Regions from separate parts of the Stenotrophomonas sp. Steno-Z10-BAI genome, predicted to be linked through region 2. Evidence: riboswitches for the same ligand, from Rfam matches in the RefSeq annotation. Region 2 holds a riboswitch; the other holds the start of a gene.
What was found. Region 2 has a riboswitch for cobalamin ahead of metE (5-methyltetrahydropteroyltriglutamate--homocysteine S-methyltransferase). Riboswitches for the same ligand answer to the same signal wherever they lie in the genome.

Region 1: it holds a riboswitch for cobalamin, as region 2 does, so the genes downstream of both, btuB (TonB-dependent vitamin B12 receptor) here and metE (5-methyltetrahydropteroyltriglutamate--homocysteine S-methyltransferase) in region 2, are expected to answer to the same signal.

The regions. Positions count from the first base shown of each region.
Region 1 is NZ_JBWJOZ010000003.1:66,205-69,604, reverse strand. Features, by position in the region: gene AC06E9_RS09210 (GAF domain-containing protein) at 1-323, shown strand, start outside; gene AC06E9_RS09205 (TfoX/Sxy family protein) at 320-691, shown strand; gene AC06E9_RS09200 (histidine phosphatase family protein) at 729-1,307, opposite strand; cobalamin riboswitch at 1,460-1,691, shown strand; gene btuB (TonB-dependent vitamin B12 receptor) at 1,816-3,400, shown strand, end outside.
Region 2 is NZ_JBWJOZ010000007.1:86,638-90,037, reverse strand. Features, by position in the region: gene AC06E9_RS16180 (sigma-70 family RNA polymerase sigma factor) at 1-131, opposite strand, end outside; gene AC06E9_RS16175 (hypothetical protein) at 202-984, opposite strand; cobalamin riboswitch at 1,088-1,321, shown strand; gene metE (5-methyltetrahydropteroyltriglutamate--homocysteine S-methyltransferase) at 1,536-3,400, shown strand, end outside.

The sequences.
Region 1 (3,400 bases), on a different contig from region 2:
GCTTCTATTTCTTCGATGGCAAGGAGCTGGTCGTCGGCCCGTTCCAGGGTCTGCCCGCCTGCGTGCGCATTCCACTCGACAAGGGCGTGTGTGGCGCCGCGGCTTCGCAGCGGGTGACCCAGCGTATCGAAGACGTCGATGCATTCCCGGGCCACATCGCCTGCGACTCGGCCTCGCGCTCGGAACTGGTGGTGCCGTTGGTCCACCACGGCGAGCTGGTCGGCGTGTTCGATCTGGACAGCCCCTCGCTGGCGCGCTTCGATGCCGAGGACCAGGCCGGGCTGGAAGCCATCGCCGCGGTGTTCGTCGAGGCTTTGGGATGAGTGGCGTCAAGCTGCGCAACATCGGCCCGAAGAGCGCAGCATGGCTGCGCCAGGTCGGTCTGCGTACGCCGGAAGATCTGGTGGCGGTCGGCGCGGTCGGTGCCTTCGTCAAAGTGCGCCGCGCCGGCTTCAAGCCCAGCTTGAACCTGCTCTACTCGCTGGAAGGTGCGCTGCAGGACTGCCACTGGCAGGAACTGCCGGAGGCGCGCCGCACCGTGCTGGTGGCCGAGTACGAAGCGATCATCGCCGACCAGCCGCTGAAGAAGGCGCCGCCCGCCTCCGGCCCGGTCTACGACCGCACCGTGGAGCATCGCGACGATGACGGCGACGAAGCGCCGCCGTTCGAGATGGACGATGACAACCGCTGATCCACGGCTACCGACACACCGTCGGTAGCCGCGCGCCTCATACCTGCTGCAGCTCCAGCAGTTCGCCCCACAGCCGGTCGTCCTCGCGCTCCACGCGCAGGCGCAGCCGCGTGCCGTGATCGATGCGCAGCGCCCAGCACATCGCCATCGGCAGGCCGCATACCTGCGACAGCACCATCCGCAGCGGTCCGCCATGGCTGACGATCAGGGTCGGGACCGGCTCGGGCTCATCCAGCAGCCGGTGCAGTCCACGCGCGATGCGGCGCTCGAAGTGGCCCCAGCTTTCGCCATGCGGCGGCGGGTTGGCGTGCGGGTCCAGATGGAACGCTGACAGCGCATCCATCGGCAGCGCCTCCAGCGCGAGCCCGTCCCAGTCGCCGAAATCCAGTTCTTCCCATTCCTCATCGACCTCCACGTCCACCGCGTGGGGCAAGGCCAATGCCTCGGCGGTCAACAGCGCTCGCTGCCGAGGCGAGGACAGCACCCGCTGCCAGGGCAGCCCGGCGTAGCGCGCGCACAGGGCGTCGGTCGCGCCCTCGTGCAGCGGCGGATCGGTGCGGCCATCAAGATGATCGTCGCGGCCCGTGCTGGCGTGGCGGATCAGATCGAGGATCATGCCGCGCCCCGTCTGCTGCCCGCTGCGTCCGGCCGGTGCGGGTCACGGGCGTCGGTGCCGGGGTGCTGCAACCACGTTGGGGTCATGGAGATCACATCGAAAAAGCGAGGCGCATTCTAACCGGTGCGCGCCATGGGCCCGGCGGATGCCTTAGACTGCGCCCACTTTCAGGTGACCTGGGGCTGCAACGCCGCCAGGTTGAAACGGGAAGCCGGTGACGCGTCAGGCCCTGTGCCACGCCGCCACTCCGGCGCTGCCCCCGCAACGGTAAGCGTGGAAACACCAGGCAACACGCCACTGTGCTCCGGCATGGGAAGGCGCCTGGCACGATGGCACCGCCATCGACCCGCGAGCCCGGAGACCGGCCTGGAAGACGACTGGTTGCGATGCGGCGGGCATGGCGGCGGCAAGCTGGCGCCTGCGCGCGCCCGCCCACCGTCGAACCTCCCTGCAGCGCGATCATCCCCACCCCTTGCCGCGCGGGCGTGCGCGGTGCATGGAGTCATCGATGAAGCTGCAAACCCGCGTTCTTTCCCTGGCCGTGCTCTCGGCCCTGCCCCTGCTGGCCGCCGCACAGGACGACGCCACCGCGCTGGACCAGGTGCTGGTCACCGCCACGCGCACCCCGATCGCCCTGCAGGACAGCATCTCACCGGCGCAGGTGATCGACCGCGCCGAGATCGAGCGCAGCCAGGCGCCGTCGCTGCAAGATCTGCTGCGCGGCCGTGCCGGCATCAACCTCAACAACAGCGGCGGCCTGGGCAAGCAGAGCTCGCTGTTCCTGCGTGGCACCAACTCGGCCCACACCCTGGTGCTGGTCGATGGCGTGCGCATCAACACGGGCGACCTCGGCCTGGCGATGATCCAGGATCTGCCGCTGGCACAGATCGAGCGCATCGAAATCGTGCGTGGCCCGCAGTCCAGCCTGTACGGCGCCGATGCGATCGGCGGCGTGATCCAGATTTTCACCCGCCGCAACGCCGGCCAGTTCGCGCCGCACCTGCAGCTCGGCGGTGGCAGCAACGGCCTGCGCGAGGCCAGCGGTGGCTTCGGCGGCAGCGGTGAGCGTGGCTGGTTCGGCACCGACATCGCCTACCAGCACACCGATGGCATCAACGCCTGCCGTGGCTCGGTGTCGCCCTTCGCCGGCTGCGGCGCCGACGAGCCCGACCGCGATGGCTACCGCAACCTGTCCATGAGCCTGCGCGGCGGCTATGCCCTGACGGACACGTTGAGCGTGGAAGGCACCGCCCTGCGCGCCGAAGGCGAGAACCATTACGACGGCTATTACAACTACTCCGAAACGCTGCAGCAGGTACTCGGCGGCAAGCTGCGCTACATACCGAGCGAGCGCTTGAACCTGACGTTCAACGTCGGCCGCGCCGATAACGAATCGGACAACTTCAACGGTGATACCTGGCTGGGCAATGCACAGACCCACCGCGACAGTGCCTCGGTGCAGGCCGACATCGGCATCGCTGATGGCCAGCTGCTGAGCGCCGGTGTGGACTGGAGCCAGGACAACCTGGACGGCAGCAGTGCCGGCTACCTGGTCGACAGCCGCGACAACACCGGCGTGTTCGTGCAGTACCAGGGCCGCTTCGGCGCGCACCACCTGCAGGCCAGCGTGCGCAACGACGACAACGAGCAGTTCGGCAACCACACCACCGGCAGCCTCGGCTGGGGCCTGGAGCTGGGCAGCGGGTTCCGCCTCAACGCCAGCTACGGCACCGCGTTCAAGGCCCCGACCTTCAGCGACCTTTACGACCCGTGGAGCGGCGTGCCGACCCTGGACCCGGAAAAATCCAAGAGCGCGAACATCGGCATCGCCCAGCAGGGCGACGGCTGGCGCTGGGGCCTGGATGTGTACGAAACGCGCATCGATGACCTGATCACCTACGATGCCACCACGTTCATGATGTCGCAGGTCGAAAAGGCCCGCATCCGCGGCGCCGAATTGACCGGTGCGATCACCGTCGCCGGGTTCGACCTCAACGCACAGCTCAGCCACACCGACCCGCGCAACCGCACCGACGGCAGCGCACAGTTCGACAACTGGCTGGCGCGCCGCGCACAGAACACCGCGCGTCTGG
Region 2 (3,400 bases):
ATCGCGAACAGGCGGCCAGAGGCCAGCTGATAGACCGATTCGAAGGCCTGGCGATCGCCAGCGGCCACCCGGGCGAGCAACTCGTCCAGACGGTGGGATGCGGCGGTGGCGGCAGCGTCCAGCTCGGGCATCGCAGGCTCAATGTCGATAACGGGCGTATCGGCATCGTCCTTGCTTGCGAGGCTGGCTGCAAGGGGGCGCTCAGGCACCGCATGTCTTCACCAGCGGCTGCGTACGCGCGGCGGACAACTCTGCCGCAGGCGTGGCAACGGGAGCCGCCGGAAACTCGACCCGCACCTGCGGGTACTTGCCCTTCTCATCGCGGACGTTGCCGGTGCCGGTGAACTGCAGCAGCCGCTGGTCCGCGGTGGCATAGACCAGGGTGACCGGGGGCACCGCGAAACCGAACCACGCATCGAGCTTCATCTGCAGCTGCTCGGCCGGTTGACCCTGCCAGGTCACCGCACCCGTGCGTTGCACTTTCAGCGGCACCAGGCGCTGACGGCTGGGCAGCAGGAACTGGAACGCCACGCTCTGCCCCGCCTGCAACGCCGCCCAATGGCTGCGCACCGCCGCGTCGAAACCGGCATCCACCACCGCGCCCGGCGGAACCGCGATGGCGCGGCTGAATGTCGGTGCCTGCGCGCTGGCACGGACCGATACCTGGCGGGTAGCGGCACCGCCGCGCACGCCTTCCTGATACCCATCGCGGCCATCGTCCAAGGTGAAATCAGGCGTCTGCGGGCTGCCCTGCGGGGTCATCCACTTGCGCGCAAACGGGCGCCCATCGCTGCAGCGGTACAGCACCAGCCGCGACTGTGCGCTTGCCGGCCCCTGCAGCCAATGGGTCTCGCGGTAGAGCAGGCGCCCATCGGCGGTGGCGTACGCGCGGCCTTCCTGGCGCTGCACGGTCTGCGCGGCGGCACTCACGGGGGCGGCGATCACCGACAGCAGCAGGATCAGGCAGGGCAAGGGCTGGCGCATGGGGGTCCAAACGGGCGGGCTTGCAGGGAGATACGCAGTTGACGGTGGTTTGGATGCAGTGGGGTGAATCGGGCAGACGACTTGACCATCGCTCGCCTTCGGCCTACCTTGTGCTCGCCGAAGGTATCCATCGCTTCATGCAGATGAAGGGATGGATTTAAACGGGAATCCGGTGAAGGCGCCTCGCGCGCCCATTCCGGAGCTGCCCCGCAGCGGTGAATGGAAACGACTCCTGCCAACAGCACTGGGCCTTCGCGCCTGGGAAGCGGCAGGTACTAGGTGGGCGCCCGCGCCCGTGTCCATCAGCCCGAATACCGGCCCCGGCCGGAGGACATGACCGTCCTCCGATTCGACCTGGAACGTCCGCGGGGAGGTTGCCGGGGTCTGCCGCCATGCCGCCTGCATGGCGCTGCCCCCGTGCGTCCGCTTCACGGCATCCGGTTCGCCCGCGGGGGCGAAGGTCGCTGGCGGGGCGGAACGGGCTGCAAGGCCCCGGACGGCGCGCGGTTCCTTCGTTCCTCAATGCCCCTACGCAATGAGGACACGTTCCAATGACCACTGTTACCAATTTGGGTTTTCCGCGCATCGGCGCCAAGCGCGAACTCAAGCGCGCGCTCGAAGCCTTCTGGTCCGGCGAGAGCAGCGCCGCGTCGCTGCAGGACACCGCGGCCGAGCTGCGTGAACGCCACTGGCAGCTGCAGCGCGAGGCCGGCGTGGATGTGCCGCCGAGCAACGATTTCAGCCTGTATGACCAGGTGCTGGATGCGGCCTTCCTGTTCGATGCGATCCCGACCCGCTACCGCGCGCTCGCCGATGCCGAGCCGCTGAGCGGCTATTTCGCGATGGCGCGTGGCCTGCAGCGCGATGGCATCGACCTGCATGCGCTGGAAATGACCAAGTGGTTCGATACCAACTACCACTACCTGGTGCCCGAACTGCACGCCGGCCAGACCTTCACGGTGCGCGGCGACAAGCCGCTGGCCGAATACCGCCAGGCCAAGGCGCTGGGGATCGAGACCCGTCCGGTGCTGATCGGCCCGGTGACCTTCCTGCGTTTGTCCAAGACCACCGACGGCAGCAACGCACTGGACCTGCTGGATGCACTGCTGCCGGTGTATGTGCAGCTGCTGGGCGAGCTCAAGGCGGCCGGCGCGGCGTGGGTGCAGCTGGATGAGCCGCTGCTGGTGCAGGACCTGGACGAGGCCACACGTGCTGCCTACGAGCATGCCTACGCGGTACTGGCCCAGGCTGCCCGCCCCAAGGTGCTGGTGGCGACGTACTTTGGTGCGCTGGAGGACAACCTCGCGCTGGCCGCCTCGCTGCCGATCGATGGCCTGCATGTGGATCTGGTCCGTGCGCCGGAACAGCTCGATGCGGTGATCAAGGCGCTGCCGGCCGGTCGCGTGCTGTCGGCCGGGCTGGTCAACGGCCGCAACATCTGGCGCACCCACCTGGACAACGCGCTGGTGCTGGCGCGCTACGCGCACGGCCATGTCGGCAGCGATGCGCTGTGGCTGGCGCCGTCGTGTTCGCTGCTGCATACCCCGGTCGATCTGGACCACGAAAAGAAGCTCGATGACGAACTGCGCAGCTGGCTGGCGTTCTCCCGGCAGAAGCTCGGCGAGCTGCGCGTACTGGCCGACGCGATCGATGCACCGGCGCGTGCCGAAGCACCGCTGGCTCATTCGCGTGCGTGCATCGAATCGCGCCGTCGTTCGCCGCGCGTGCACAACACGGCCGTCGCCGCGCGCCTTTCCTCGCTGACCCCGGCCGATGCACAGCGCCACAGCCGCTACCCGCAACGCCACCTGGCCCAGGCCGCCGCGCTGAAGCTGCCGCGCTTCCCGACCACCACGATCGGTTCGTTCCCGCAGACGCTGGAGGTGCGTGAGGCGCGTGCCCGCAACAAGGCCGGCAAGCTCTCCGATGCGGACTACGATGCGTTCCTGGCCACCCAGACCGAGCACTGCGTGCGCGTGCAGGAGCAGATCGGGCTGGACGTGCTGGTGCACGGCGAGTTCGAGCGCAACGACATGGTCGAGTACTTCGGCGAGCAGCTCGATGGCTTTGCCTTCACCAAGAATGGCTGGGTGCAGAGCTACGGCTCGCGCTGCGTGAAGCCGCCGGTGATCTTCGGCGATGTGACCCGCCCTCAGCCGATGACGGTGCGCTGGTCGCAGTACGCGCAGTCGCTCACCCAGCGGCCGATGAAGGGCATGCTGACCGGCCCGGTGACGGTGCTGCAGTGGTCATTCGTACGCGACGACCAGTCCCGCGCGGACACCTGTCGCCAGATCGCACTGGCCCTGCGCGATGAAGTGACCGACCTGGAAGCGGCCGGGATCGGCGTGATCCAGATCGACGAGCCGGCGATCCGCGAAGGACTGCCGCTGCGCCGCGCGCAGTGGCGCGAGTA